Regions from separate parts of the Streptomyces tatrensis genome, predicted to be linked through region 2. Evidence: riboswitches for the same ligand, from Rfam matches in the RefSeq annotation. Region 2 holds a riboswitch; the other holds the start of a gene.
What was found. Region 2 has a riboswitch for cobalamin ahead of ACODT5_RS44820 (ribonucleoside-diphosphate reductase subunit alpha). Riboswitches for the same ligand answer to the same signal wherever they lie in the genome.
Positions count from the first base shown of each region.

Region 1: linked by a shared signal. The riboswitch ahead of ACODT5_RS46080 (energy-coupling factor ABC transporter permease) and the one ahead of ACODT5_RS44820 (ribonucleoside-diphosphate reductase subunit alpha) in region 2 are both predicted to bind cobalamin.

Region 1 is NZ_JBMDLB010000011.1:6,604,320-6,611,459, forward strand. It holds gene ACODT5_RS46045 (tRNA-dependent cyclodipeptide synthase) at 1-206, opposite strand, end outside; gene ACODT5_RS46050 (EF-hand domain-containing protein) at 461-673, shown strand; gene ACODT5_RS46055 (PadR family transcriptional regulator) at 749-1,339, opposite strand; gene ACODT5_RS46060 (hypothetical protein) at 1,349-2,350, opposite strand; gene ACODT5_RS46065 (energy-coupling factor ABC transporter ATP-binding protein) at 2,365-3,213, opposite strand; gene cbiQ (cobalt ECF transporter T component CbiQ) at 3,210-3,959, opposite strand; gene ACODT5_RS46075 (energy-coupling factor ABC transporter substrate-binding protein) at 3,963-4,304, opposite strand; gene ACODT5_RS46080 (energy-coupling factor ABC transporter permease) at 4,304-4,999, opposite strand; cobalamin riboswitch at 5,029-5,222, opposite strand; gene ACODT5_RS46085 (flavodoxin family protein) at 5,500-6,231, shown strand; gene ACODT5_RS46090 (AMIN-like domain-containing (lipo)protein) at 6,273-6,794, opposite strand; gene ACODT5_RS46095 (SsgA family sporulation/cell division regulator) at 6,928-7,140, opposite strand, start outside.
Region 2 is NZ_JBMDLB010000011.1:6,321,994-6,329,133, forward strand. It holds gene ACODT5_RS44820 (ribonucleoside-diphosphate reductase subunit alpha) at 1-2,132, opposite strand, end outside; cobalamin riboswitch at 2,293-2,421, opposite strand; gene ACODT5_RS44825 (GNAT family N-acetyltransferase) at 2,499-2,996, opposite strand; gene ACODT5_RS44830 (CstA-like transporter-associated (seleno)protein) at 3,086-3,283, opposite strand; gene ACODT5_RS44835 (carbon starvation CstA family protein) at 3,280-5,442, opposite strand; gene ACODT5_RS44840 (GntR family transcriptional regulator) at 5,660-6,424, opposite strand; gene ACODT5_RS44845 (extracellular solute-binding protein) at 6,721-7,140, shown strand, end outside.

The sequences.
Region 1 (7,140 bases), 280 kb from region 2:
CGGTCCACGTGGAGGTCTGCGTAGACGAAGTCGACCTGTGCGAAGCGGGTCGTGGCCCATCGGGTGAGGCTGGATATGCGCTCGGAGCTGAAGTAGCTGTTTCCAGGACTCACCCCGATGAGCACATGGTCGCCGTCTTCCCAGATGTTGTGGCAAGTGCGGGTGAAGGGCAGAACTTCGAATGATGCGTCAGCTGTGATCGTCACCTGTGTGATCGCCCTTGTTGCCGCTTGTCCCTGGGAGCCCTGCGCTCCCGGTGTGGCGGCAATGTCACTACGTTATGCGGTGGCCCCGGAGCGTGACAAGTGGAGGCTTGAATTGTTGGCTGGAATTATCGCTTCCGCACTACGGAAGAGTAATTGAATTTCTATCTGCCGCTCGAACGGGACCCGGGGCGTGAGGGGGTCGGGCGTGCCGCTACCCTGAGCCGGTCAACAAGCACCAAGAAGGGGTGGACCCAGTGGCGGACATCGAGAGCGCACGGACGACGTTCGGCAAGTTCGACGTGAACGGTGACGGCTTCGTGACGGCCGACGAGTTCCGTTCGGCGATGGCGGCGATGGGCGACCCGTTCGTCACCGGCCCGGTCGCGGAGGCCGTGATCGCCGCGAAGGACTCGAACGACGACGGCCTGCTGAGCTTCGACGAGTTCTGGGCCTCCCTGAACAAGTAAGCCCCCCGCGCCGCCCCCGGGCCGTCTCTTTCGGATCTTGCCGGGCCCGCGCCTGCCGGGCCGGGGGCGTGCGCGTCAGGCCCGCCGCGGCCCGGCGGTCGTGTCCTGGGCCTCGGCGGCTTCCGTCTCGGCGGCCATGCCCTCCACCTCGGCGAGGGCCTCTTCCAGCCAGCGCAGCCAGAAGGTCTCCAGCCCGGTTCCCGCATGCAGCACGACCCGCCGCAGCCGGTCCTCCCCGGAGTCCCGCCCGGCCGGGAAGTCCCTCTCCTCGATCCCCTCGTACACGGCCAACTGGGCCCGGTGCAGCTCCAGATGCCGCCGCAGCTCCACGGCCAGCCCCTGCGGCCCGACCACCGCGGCCGCCCGGATCCGCAGCAGCAGGGGATCGCGCACCGGCTTGGGATCCTGACTCTCCCCGACCCACCGAGCCAGCTCCCCGCTCCCGGCGGGCAGCACCTCGTACTCCTTCTTCTGCCCCCGTACGGGCCCCTCGCTGGCCAGCGCGCGGATCAGCCCGGCCTCCTCCAGCCGGCCGAGCTCGCGGTAGATCTGCTGGTGCGTCGCGGACCAGAAGTACCCGATCGACTTGTCGAACCGCCGGGTCAGCTCCAGCCCCGACGAGGGCTTCTCGAGCAGGGCGGTGAGGATGGCGTGCGGGAGCGACATGCGGCCATCCTAGGTTTGCGGCAGATCCAGGACCGCAATCCCGTTCCTCACGGCGACCGCCAGGCGGATCCCATCGGGATGCAGGGCCGCGACCGGCGTCGGGACGTGGGGCACCCCGTCCGAGCCCGCCCGGCGCGACACCGGGACCTCGGGCCACTCGGCCAGGACGGCGCCCGTACCGGCATCGACGAGGCGGGGGTGCCCGCAGAGGCTGACCACCCGGTCTCCGCCGCAGGCGAGCAGGGTTCCCGCGGTGAACCCGAGCGGGCTCCGCCGCAGCCACCGCTCCTCGGCGGCGGACCACACGCCGATCTCCTGCGGGGCAAGGGCCACCGGGCCCTCCTCGTCGAGCATCTCCTCGTCGAGCGCCTCCTCGCCCGTGGCGACGGCGACCCGGTCCCCGTCGAGCCAACAGGCGGCGACGACCTCGCAGTCGAGGCCGTCCGGCCGGGACACCCGGCCCAAGCCGTCGAGCTCGGCGGCTTCGGCGAGGGACGCGGCGAGATCGAAGAGCCACACCTGGCCCAGGGGATACCACTCCCACCCCGCGGACAGCACCCGTCGCCCGTCCGGGCTCACCGCCAGCCGGGAATGGAAGGCGTCGTTCGGGTACGGGGCGGGCGGGGTCAGCCGCTCACCCGTGGCCGCGTCCTCGACCACCGGGTTGTCGTAGTGGTCGGGGCAGTGCACCAGCACGTCCCGGCCGTCCGGCAGCGTGCCGAGCGCGATCGGGTAGTCGTAGTCGTCGGCGTGGTAGTAGCTCCGGTGCAGTTCGCGCACGATCCGGGTCCCGTCCAGCAGGAGGGCCTTGGTGCCGCGCTCGACGTAGAGCACGGTCCAGCGCCCCGAAGGGGAGCGGACGGCGCGGTCGAAGTGGTAGGCCAGTGGGGGATGGACCTCGTGCTCCCGGCCGTCGGGGGTCCAGCGGCGCAGGCCGCCGACGGGGTCGACCAGGTCGTCGCCCTCCCAGAAGAGGGAATTCACCTCGGATGTCGCCGTGAGTATGCGCACCCGGATGAAGCTACCTACCCCCAGTCGGCCAGCGCCTGCGGATTACGGGGTCCCGGGGCATCCGCGTCGAGCAGTCCCCGCGCCCGCAGGAAGGCCGTCACCGCCGGGGACCAGGCCGGGCGCAGGCCCGCGGAGGTGAGGAGGGACGGGTCGGAGAGGAGGGGCTCGGCCGGGCCGAAGCGGATGCCCGCCGGGGTCAGGACCGCCGCGTCGTCGGCCCAGCGCACCGCCAGGTCCACGTCGTGGGTGGCCATGACCACCGTCGTCCCGGAGGCGCGCAGCCCCGCGAGGACGTCGAGGAGCCGCTCCTGGCCGTCCGGGTCCAGGCCGGCCGTCGGCTCGTCCAGGATCAGCACCCGCGGAGCCATCGCCACCGCCCCCGCGATCGCCGCGCGCTTGCGCTGGCCGTAGGAGAGCAGGTGCGTGGGGCGGTCCCGCAGGTGCGTGATGTCCAGTGCGGCGAGGGCCGAGTCCACGCGGGCGCGGACCTCCGGGGCGGGGAGCCCCAGGTTCATCGGGCCGAAGGAGACGTCCTGTTCCACCGAGGCCGCGAACAGCTGGTCGTCGGGGTCCTGCACCACCAGCTGGACGGACGTGCGCAGCCGGGTCAGCCCGGCCCGGTCGTACGAGACCTCCGTGCCGTCCAGCCACAGCGTGCCCGGGCCGGGCCGCAGGCCGCCGCTCAGCAGCCGCATCAGGGTGGTCTTGCCACTGCCGTTGCGGCCCAGCAGGGCCAGCGCCCGGCCCGGGGCGATGGCGAAGTCGACGCCGGTCAGGACGGCGGGGCCGTCCTCGTAGGCGTAGCCCGCGCCGGACAGTTCCACCACCGGCGCGTGGGGGGAGGGGGGCAGCGACGGGTTCACGAGGAGAGCCCCTTCAGGGTGAGGGTCAGGGTGATCAGGGCCGCCAGCAGCCCGGCGGTGCCCGTCAGGAAGCGCCACGACAGGGCCGCCTCCGGTACGAGGACCCGCAGCGCGCCGTCGTAGCCGCGTCCGGCCAGCCCCGACTGGAGCTTGGCCGCGCGGTCGAAGGCCCGTACGAAGGAGGTGGCGGCGAGCCCGGCCAGGGAGCGCCACACCGCCGCCCGGCCGGTGTGCCCGAGCCGGGCGGCCTGGGCCCGGCGGACCTGGGCCATGGAGTCGAGCAGCAGGAAGCCGATCCGGTACATGACCAGGGCCACGTCCACCACCGGGGCCGGCACCCCGGCCCGGACCAGCCGGGGCAGTACGTCGGAGACCGGGGTGGTGAAGGCGAACAGCAGCAGCCCGAGCGAGGCGGCCGAGGTGCGCAGCAGCAGTTCGGCGGCGAGCCGGGGGCCTTCGGGGGCCAGGGACACCGGCCCCGCCGGGCCGCCGACGGCGAACAGCAGCGGCAGCGCCCCGGTGAAGCAGAAGCCGAGCGGGATCCGGAAGGCCCGCCAGAGCTGCCGGCCGGCCACTCCCGCCGGGCCGAGCAGCACGGCGAGGGTGGCGGCGGCCACCAGCGGCCCGCCCGGCCAGGGCGGCAGGCACACGGCGGTGACCGTCAGCCCGATCCCGAGCAGGGCCTTCTCCAGCGGGTGCCGGCCGCGCCAGCGACTGCTGTGCGCGGCCACGTCGATCGGCAGCACCGCCTAGGCCTCCGGGGCGGCGGAAGCAGCGGCGGCGGCGGCCGCTCCTTGGCGGCGGCCCTTGCGGACGCCGAAGTAGTAGGCGAGCACGCCCGCGCCCAGCGCCGCCTGCAGGGCGAACAGCGCGGACTCGATCTCGCCGGACGGGGGCTCGTACAGAGGGGAGAACCAGGGCTCGTAATCAGGCTTCAGCTCGGTGATCGCCGTCTCGGCCTGCGCGTCGGCGCCCGTGAAGGGCTCCTCCTTGTGGTCGCCCATCCCCAGCGCGACGGGGAGGACGGCCAGCGCCGCCACCAGGAGCAGCAGCAGGCTGTTGATCTTCGCGTTCTTGGACATCCCGCTCATCAGGCCGCCGCCTTCTCTTCGGTACGGGCGGAGGTCAGCTTCGCGACGCCCAGCCGGACCAGGTCCGACTTGCTCGACGCCATCAGCAGCCGCATCACGAGGACGGTCAGCAGACCCTCGCTCACGGCCAGCGGTATCTGCGTGACCGCGAAGATCCCCCCGAACTTCGCGAGCGCGCCCGGGAACCCGCTGGCCGGGTCCGGGAAGGCCAGCGCGAGCTGGAGGCTGGTGACGCAGTAGGTGACCAGGTCGGCGAAGAAGGCGCCGAAGAACACGGTCACCATCAGCGGGAGACCGAACGTGCGCAGCAGCCGGTAGACGGCGTAGCCCGCCCACGGGCCGGCGATGGCCATCGAGAAGACGTTGGCGCCGAGGGTGGTGAGCCCTCCGTGCGCCAGCAGCAGGGCCTGGAACAGCAGGGTGATGGTGCCGAGCACCGCCATGATCGGCGGCCGGAACAGGATCGCCCCGAGCCCGGTGCCCGTGGGGTGCGAGCAACTGCCCGTCACCGAGGGGATCTTCAGGGCGGACAGGACGAACGTGAACGCTCCGGAGGCGCCGAGCAGCAGCGTGCTCTCCGGGTTGGCCTTCACCTCGCGGGTGAGCGAGCGGACGCCGTGGACGACGAAGGGAGCGGACGCGGCGCCCCAGGCGACCGCGTGCAAAGGGGGTAGGAACCCCTCGGCTATATGCATGAGTGGGGAGACCTCTCCAGCACCTCGTGGATGGACAACGCGCCCCGGCCGGTCTCCTGGCTCACGGGTTGACGTCCATGCTCCGCCTTCCCGGGCAGCGCGGAACCTCCCGCGCAGCCCAGTGGCTTTCCCGCAGGAGTGGAGCCGGACTTCCCGATCACAGTGGCGAGGGCCGCACCGGTTTCCCACCGGTTTCCCGAACACCAAGGCCCGCTGACCCTAGTCGGCCGCACGGACCGGTAACAACCCGCCCCAATCGCGCCGGGCGGCGGCCGGATTCCGCTTAGGGGTGACGCTCCGTGTCCGGCGGCTCGTCGGCCGTCCCAAGGGTGCGGACCGGAGGGGGAGTTCCGGGTACCCGGGGCCGCAGGGCGGCGGAGGTCGCGCCGCGCCGTACCGTTCCGCACGGACGGGGGAGAGCGGGGGCGAGCCGGGGCGGGGCGAGCACGGACGGGTGCGGTCCGCTGGCGGGGCCGCCCGGCCGCGCAGAGCCTGGTGGGGTGACCGCCGAACCCGATGCCGCGCCCGCCGTCGACTACTCCGACCTCACCGCCGTCTACGTCAACTGCACGCTCAAGCGATCGCCCGAGCCCAGCAACACCGAGGGCCTGATCGACAAGAGCCGCGCGGTGATGGAGGCGGCCGGGGTCCGGACCTCGCTCATCCGGGCCGTCGACCACGAGATCGCCACCGGCGTCTGGCCCGATATGACCGACCACGGCTGGGAGAGCGATCAGTGGCCGGTGCTCTACAGCCAGATCATGGACGCCGACATCCTCGTCCTGTGCGGCCCGATCTGGCTCGGGGACAACAGCTCGGTGATGAAGCAGGTCATGGAGCGGCTCTACGCCTGCTCCTCGATCCTGAACGAGCAGGGCCAGTACGCCTATTACGGGCGCGTAGGCGGGGCGCTGATCACCGGCAACGAGGACGGCGTCAAGCACTGCGCCATGAACATCCTCTACAGCCTCCAGCACCTCGGCTACGCGATCCCCCCGCAGGCCGACGCCGGATGGATCGGCGAAGCCGGACCAGGGCCCTCGTACCTGGACCCCGGATCCGGCGGCCCCGAGAACGACTTCACCAACCGGAACACGGCCTTCATGAGCTGGAACCTCATGCACCTGGCCGCTCTGCTCAAGCGGTCCGGCGGGATGCCGGCGCACGGCAACCAGCGCTCCCTGTGGGACGCGGGCTGCCGCTTCGACTTCCCGAACCCCGAGCACCGGTAGGTCCCCGCCCCGGTCCCGCCTCCCGCCCCGGGCCGGCGTGCTCAGCAGACGTTCGGGTGCGCGATGTCCAGGACGAAGCGCTCCGGGGCGTGCAGCTTGAACGAGGTGTAGGCGGGCTTGGTGTCGAAGGCGGCGCCGAAGGTGACGTACCCCTCGTAGTCGCCGGTCAGGGCGATGCCCTTCAGCTTGGGCAGGTAGATCTTGAGCAGCTTGGGCCCGAGGTAGACGTTGCGGCCCGCTTCGTCGTGTCCCGCGGCGGGGTTCAGGCGGATCTCCAGGAAGTACCGCCCGGCCAGCGGGACGGGCTTGCCGGACCCGTCGTAGACCAGGGACGGGACGGGGGTGACGGTGACCTCGGGGACGTATCCCTGCAGGTCGATGACCATGCGGTCGTACGTGCAGTGCCCGCCCCAGCGGGCATTGACGACGAGCGGAGTGGTGGTGGCGGCGGTCGTGGTGGTGGTCGTGGCTGCGGCGGAGGCCGGTGCGGCGAAGGCGAGCATGGCGGTGAGCAGTGCGCCCAACCCCAGTGCGGTGGCCTGCCGGCGGCGTGGACGGATCATGGCGTCCCCTCGATTCCGAGAGACGGGGAACGGTGTCACCCGTGAAGACGCGCCCGGTACGGCCGTGGTTGCACCGGCTTCATCCGGTTGATCGTGTTCACCTGATTCAGGTGATTCACCTGAATCACCCGGTTCAGCTGGGCAGGAGGGCGCTCAGCTCGGCGTCGAGGTCGTAGTGGCGGTGTTCCTGGCCGCGCGGCACCAGCTCGGTCATCCGGCGGCACAGCTCCCGTAGGTCCTTGGCCCGGGCGGACACCACGCACGACTGCTCGCCGTTGCTGAAGGCGAGGAAGACCCGCGGCTCGGTGCCCTTCCAGCGCGGCCACACCTGGATGTCGCCCTCGCC
Region 2 (7,140 bases):
AGGAAGGGGGTGCGCGCGGCGGCCATGTCGATGAGGCCGCGCTGCGGGATCTCCCACGCCGTGCGGTACAGGTCGCGCACCTCCGCCGGGATCCAGCCGAAGCCCTGGACCGAGCCGGAGGACTCGCGCAGCGCCTCGCGGGTCTGGGCGTCCCAGACGCCGAGCCGCTTGAGCTCCTGCACCAGGTAGCCGTTGACCTGGAGGAACTCCCCGCTCAGGGTCTCGCGCTTGAAGAGGTTGGAGACCTGCGGCTCGATGCACTCGTACACGCCCGCGATGGAGGCGATGGTCGCCGTCGGGGCGATCGCGAGGAGCAGGGAGTTGCGCATGCCGGTCTTCGCGACCCGGGCGCGCAGCGCGTCCCAGCGCTCGGGCCAGTTCAGCTCGACCTCGTAGTGGTCGGGGTGCAGGACGCCGCGGGCCGTGCGGGTCTGCTCCCACGCGGGGAGCGGGCCGCTGCGCTCGGCCAGGTCGCACGAGGCCTCGTACGCCGCGAGCATGATGCGCTCGGAGAGCTTCGTGGACAGGGCCTTCGCCTCGGGGGAGTCGAAGGGCAGCTTCAGCTGGAAGAAGACGTCCTGGAGGCCCATGGCGCCCAGGCCCACCGGGCGCCAGCGGGCGTTGGAGCGGCCGGCCTGCTCGGTCGGGTAGAAGTTGATGTCGACGACGCGGTCGAGGAAGGTGACCGCGGTGCGGACGGTCTCGTCCAGGCGCTCCCAGTCGATCTCCCCGTCCACGACGAACGCGCCGAGGTTGACCGAGCCCAGGTTGCAGACGGCCGTCTCGCCGTCGTTGGTGACCTCGATGATCTCGGTGCAGAGGTTCGAGGAGTGGACGACGGTGCCCGGCTCGGCGGTCTGGTTCGCCGTGCGGTTGGAGGCGTCCTTGAAGGTCATCCAGCCCTGGCCGGTCTGCGCGAGGGTGCGCATCATCCGGCCGTACAGGTCGCGGGCGGGCATGGACTTGCGGGCCAGGCCCGACTCCTCGGCCTTGCGGTAGGCGGCGTCGAACGCGTCGCCCCACAGGTCGACCAGCTCGGGGACGTCGGCCGGGGAGAACAGCGACCAGTCGGCGTCGGCGTTCACGCGGCGCATGAACTCGTCCGGCACCCAGTGGGCCAGGTTCAGGTTGTGCGTGCGGCGCTGGTCCTCGCCGGTGTTGTCGCGGAGCTCCAGGAACTCCTCGATGTCCGCGTGCCAGGTCTCCAGGTAGACGGCGGCGGCGCCCTTGCGGCGGCCGCCCTGGTTCACGGCGGCGACGGAGGCGTCGAGGGTCTTCAGGAACGGCACGATGCCGTTGGAGTGGCCGTTCGTGCCGCGGATCAGCGAACCGCGGGCGCGGATGCGGGAGTACGAGAGGCCGATGCCGCCGGCGTGCTTGGAGAGGCGCGCGATCTGGTGGTAGCGGTCGTAGATCGAGTCGAGCTCGTCCAGCGGGGAGTCCAGCAGGTAGCAGGAGGACATCTGCGGGTGCCGGGTGCCGGAGTTGAAGAGGGTGGGGGAGGAGGGCAGGTAGTCGAGGCGGCTCATCAGCCGGTAGAGCGAGGCCACTTCCTCGACGGCCTGGACGCTCTCGTTTTCGGCGAGGCCGCAGGCCACGCGCAGCATGAAGAACTGCGGGGTCTCGATGACCTGGCGGGTGATCGGGTGCCGCAGCAGGTAGCGGCTGTGCAGGGTGCGCAGGCCGAAGAAGCCGAAGCGGTCGTCGGCGCCCTCGGCGAGCGCGTGCTCGACCAGCGCGTCGAGCCGCTTCGCGTGCAGGCGTACGAAGTCGGCGGTGCGGTCGGCGATGAGCCCCTCGCGGTGGCCCACCTCCACGGAGCCGGAGAAGGTGGTGGCGCCCTGGCCGGCGGCCTCGTCGCGCACGGCCAGCGTCAGCAGGCGGGCGGCGAGGCGGGAGTACGCCGGGTCCTCGGAGATCAGCCCGGCGGCCCCCTCGGTGGCGAGCGTACGGAGCTCCGCCTCGTCGGCGGCGGCGCTGCGGCCGCGCAGCGCGGCGGCGGCGACCTTGCCGGGGTCGGTGTCGGGCAGGTCGGCGGTCAGCTCGGTGAGCGTGCGCAGGAGCGCGGCCCCCGGACCCTCATAGGCGGACGGGTCGGACTCGGCGCGCGGTGCGGAAGGCGCGATGGTCACGGGGGGAGCTCTCCCTCGCTCGGCTCCGGGAACACCGTTGGTGCGGGGCGCGAGGGGGCGCACGTGGGGGAGCGCGTGCCTGGCAGGGCAGTGCGCGTGCGCCACGTGGCGTCCACCGGCCCAACCGCGAGGCCCGGACGTGTCTGCACCCGGTTCGGTCGAGCCGGGCGCACTGTCGACAGGTCCTCGGACTTGCGGATGCACCGAACAGGTCGGTGCATTTCATACCGTTGCGGGACAGTTCCGGATTCTCACCGGATTCCCCTGCGGCGACAGCGAGCACGAGCATACATGTGGGGGCCGGTCCTTGCGTTGGCCCCCACATGTTGTGTCGCTCCGCGAGACGGTCCGGGCGACGGTCCGCGACTACAGCTCCAGGCGGTAGGTGAGCAGGGGGAGGCCGGGAACCGGGTACCAGTCCCGATCCGGCGTCCGTACGAAGCCCAGCCGGTCGTAGATCCGGTGTGCCCCGAGCATCTTCTCCGTGGTCGACAGCACCAGGTGGCTCACGCCCTCCAGCTCCCGGGCGCGGCTCACGCAGGCCCGTACGAGGGCCTCGCCCGCGCCGCGTCCGCGCGCCGCCGGGGAGACGGCCAGCATCCGGAACTCCGCCTCGCCGGGGCCCGCGATGTCGCACAGCGGGCTGCCGGGAGGGGCGAAGGTCACACCGCCGAGCAGCGTGTGCTCGTACGCGGCGACGATCACTTCGGCGTCGGGGGCGCGGCCGGCGACATCGCGCAGCCGGCTCAGGTAGGGGTCGTCCTCGGAGAAGTCCAGGAGTCCGTCGTCGAGGTAGGCCCGTGCGGTGATCTCGCCGAGCTCTTCGTATTCGGCGGCCGTCGCCGTCCTGATGATGATGTCCATGGCTCCGAGTGTGCGCCAGGGCAAGGCGGGGGGCCGCCGCGTTCCGTCGGGTGGACGGCGGACGCGGCGGCCCCTGGGGTCCTACGGGTTCAGCAGCAGCGGAACCCTTCGCGCGGATCTCCCTCGCGGGCGTCCGTACGGGCCCGCTCGAAGGCCCGGCGCGACTGGACCTCGGCGTCGGGGTCGTGCGTACGGGCGTGGGCGACGTAGCGGTCGTAGGCCGCCTCGCCCGAGAACTCCCTCACGAAGTACCGGGCCCGGCCCAGCAGGTGGCGCAGGCGGGTCACGCCGGTTCCCGCACCGGGTCCTGTACGCGGCCCCCGCCCGAGTCGAGGCCGGCCGCGGCGAGCTCCGCGCGCTCCTCGGCGGTCGGGATGAGCCCGGCCGGGGCGACGATCTTGGACTCGGTCCACGGGAACTCGACCAGGGTGACCGACTCGGGCTTGCGGATGGCCTTGAAGCAGGTCCGGGCCGCGTCCACGAGCACGACGATGATCAGCAGGGCGAAGAAGACCGACAGGACGCCGTCCACCGTGGCGTTGGTGACCACGGTGTGCATCTCGTCCATGTTCTTGGCGGGCTTGAGGACCTTGCCCGCGTCGATGCCGTCCTGGTAGACGTCCCGCTGCGCGAAGAAGCCGATCTTCGGGTTGTCGGAGAAGATCTTCTGGTAGCTGGCGGTGAGCGTGACGGCCAGGTCCCAGGCCAGCGGAACGCCCGTCACCCAGGCCCACTTGAGCCGGCCGGACTTGATCAGCAGGGTGGTGCAGACGGACAGGGCGACCGCTGCGAGGAGCTGGTTCGCGATGCCGAACAGCGGGAAGAGCTGGTTGATGCCGCCCAGCGGGTCCTTGACGCCGACCCAGAGGAAGTAGCCCCAGCCGCCGACGACCACCGCGCTGGCGAACCAGACGCCCGGCTTCCAGCTGACGTCCTTGAAGGACTTGTGCACGTTGCCGAGGGTGTCCTGGAGCATGAACCGGCCCACGCGGGTGCCCGCGTCGACCGTGGTCAGGATGAACAGGGCCTCGAACATGATCGCGAAGTGGTACCAGAACGCCTTCATCGCGGTGCCGCCGATGACGGCCGAGAAGATCTCCGACATTCCGAGTGCGAAGGTCGGCGCGCCGCCCGTACGGGACAGCAGGCTGGTCTCCTCCACGTCCTTCGCGGCCTGCGCGAGGGCCTCGGGGGAGATGGCGAAGCCGAAGTTCGTCACGGCCTGCGAGGCCGTCTCGACGGTGGCGCCGACCACGCCGCCGGGGGAGTTGATGGCGAAGTAGAGGCCGGGGTCGATGATGCAGGCCGCGATGATCGCCATGATCGCGACGAAGGACTCGGTCAGCATGGCGCCGTAGCCGATGACCCGGACCTGGGTCTCCTTCTGGATCATCTTCGGGGTGGTGCCCGAGGAGACCAGGGAGTGGAAGCCGGAGAGGGCTCCGCAGGCGATGGTGATGAAGACGAAGGGGAACATCGAGCCGGCGAAGACCGGGCCGTCGCCGCGCGAGGCGAACTCGGTGACCGCCGGCATCTTCAGCGTCGGCATGGCGATGACCACGCCCACGGCCAGCAGCCCGATGGTGCCCACCTTCATGAAGGTGGAGAGGTAGTCGCGCGGGGCGAGCAGCATCCACACCGGCAGGACGGACGCCACGAAGCCGTAGGCGACCATCCAGATGACCAGCGTCTCCTTCTCCAGGGTGAAGGTGTCCGCCAGCGAGGACTCGGCGACCCAGCCGCCCGCGACGATGGCGAGCAGCAGGAGCGCGACACCGACGGCGGAGACCTCGGTGACCTTGCCCGGGCGCAGGACGCGCAGGTAGAAGCCCATGAAGAGGGCGATCGGGATGGTCATGCCGATGGAGAAGACGCCCCACGGGGAGTGCGCCAGCGCGTTGACGATGACCAGGGCCAGCACGGCCAGCAGGATGATCATGATGGCGAAGACGCCGACCAGTGCGGCGGCGCCGCCGACCGGGCCGATCTCGTCCCGGGCCATCTGGCCGAGCGAACGGCCGTTGCGACGGGTGGAGAAGAAGAGCGTGACCATGTCCTGGACGGCGCCCGCGAAGATCACGCCGACGACGATCCAGATAGTGCCGGGCAGGTAGCCCATCTGTGAGGCGAGTACGGGACCGACGAGCGGTCCGGCGCCGGCGATGGCGGCGAAGTGGTGGCCGAAAAGCACCCGCCGGTCGGTCGGGTGGAAGTCGACACCGTTGTCAAGGCGTTCGGCGGGGGTGGCGCGGGTCTTGTCCACCTTCAGGACGCGGTTCGCGATGAAGCGCGCGTAGAAGCGGTAGCCGATCGCGTACGAACCCAGGGCCGCGGCGAGCAGCCAGGCGGCCGAGATCTCCTCGCCGCGCGAGAGCGCCAGCACGCCCCAGCCGATGGCCCCCACGAGCCCGACGAGCACCCACACGGCCACGGACTTGGGGGACATGGCCCCCGATGGAGAAGGCGAGCCCGGCGTGGTGCCCGGACTCGCCGCGTCCCGTACAGACCGTGCTTCTTCTGGCTGTGTTGCTTCCGGTCCTGGTTCCGTCATGATCCGTCGTCCCCTCGTTGATCATCTGCGTTGTGGCGCAGGGAATCTACGGGGGGCCGCCCGCTGGACGTAACCCCCCGTCCGCATAGCGGAACGAGAGTCAACTACGAAATCAGACGGCGGGGCGCTGGAGTCGGGCGACGAACTTGTAACGATCGCCGCGGTATACGGAACGCACCCACTCGACGGGCTCTCCGTCGGTGTCCAGCGAATGGCGGGAAAGCAGCAGCATCGGCAGTCCGACGTCGGTGCCGAGCAGTCCGGCCTCCCGCGGGGTGGCCAGCGAGGTCTCGATGGTCTCCTCCGCTTCGGCGAGGCGCACGTCGTACACCTCGGCGAGGGCGGTGTAGAGGGAGGTGTACTTGACCAGCGAACGGCGCAGCGCGGGGAAGCGCTTGGCCGACAGGTGCGTGGTCTCGATGGCCATCGGCTCTCCGCTGGCCAGGCGGAGGCGTTCGATGCGCAGGACCCGGCCACCGGTGGCGATCTTGAGGAGACCGGCGAGGGTGTCGTCGGCCGTCACGTAGCCGATGTCCAGGAGCTGGGAGGTGGGTTCCAGTCCCTGGGCCCTCATGTCCTCTGTGTACGAGGAGAGTTGGAGCGGCTGGGAGACCTTCGGCTTGGCGACGAAGGTCCCCTTGCCCTGGATCCGTTCCAGCCGGCCCTCGACGACGAGCTCCTGGAGGGCCTGCCGCACCGTGGTGCGGGAGGTGTCGAACTCGGCCGCCAGCGTGCGCTCGGGCGGCACTGGTGTACCCGGTGGAAGGGTTTCGGTCATATCGAGCAAGTGGCGCTTGAGCCGGTAGTACTTGGGCACGCGTGCCGTGCGGGTGGCCGCCCCGCTGTCCGGCTCCGTGATCGCCCCTTCGGTGGCCATCGCCGCCCGCCTTCCCGACTCCAGTTTCGTTGCCGTCACCGGCTCCTCCGATATGTGCGGTCACATCGTGACACGGGAGGGAGGGCAGGCCTCCTCCCTCCCCCAGGTGTCGGTCCGATAACGGACCGATCACCCGCTCATTAGACCCTTGACACCCCTAAAGGTCTAGGCCAAGCTCCAGCTACTGGTCTACACCAATATGGATCGGATCCCGGCCCCACGGGCAGTACTTGGTGCTTTTTGAGTCACCGCGGCGGGCAAGGGAAGTTGCAGGCAGCATCCCTGAGGAGGGTGGCGTGAAGCGCAAGCTCATCGTGGCGGTCAGTGTCGTGGGCATGATGGCCGGACTCGCGGCGTGCGGTAACGGCGGCGACGACAAGGCCAAGGCCGACGCGGGCCCCAAGGAGATCACCGTCTGGGTGATGGACGGCTCCGCGCCGAAGACCTGGATCGACGCGGTCAACGCCGAGTTCTCGGCCAAGCACCCCGGCGTCACGGTCAAGGTCGAGACGCAGCAGTGGAAGGGCATCCAGGAGAAGGTCACGACGGCCCTCTCCGAGGACACCCCGCCGGACGTCCTGGAGCTCGGCAACACCCAGACCGCGGGTTACGCGGTCACCGGTGGCCTCGCCGAGCTGACGAAGGACAAGGCGAAGCTCGGCGCGGACGCCTGGGCGGCGGGCATGCTGGCTTCGGCCGAGATGGACGGCAAGCTC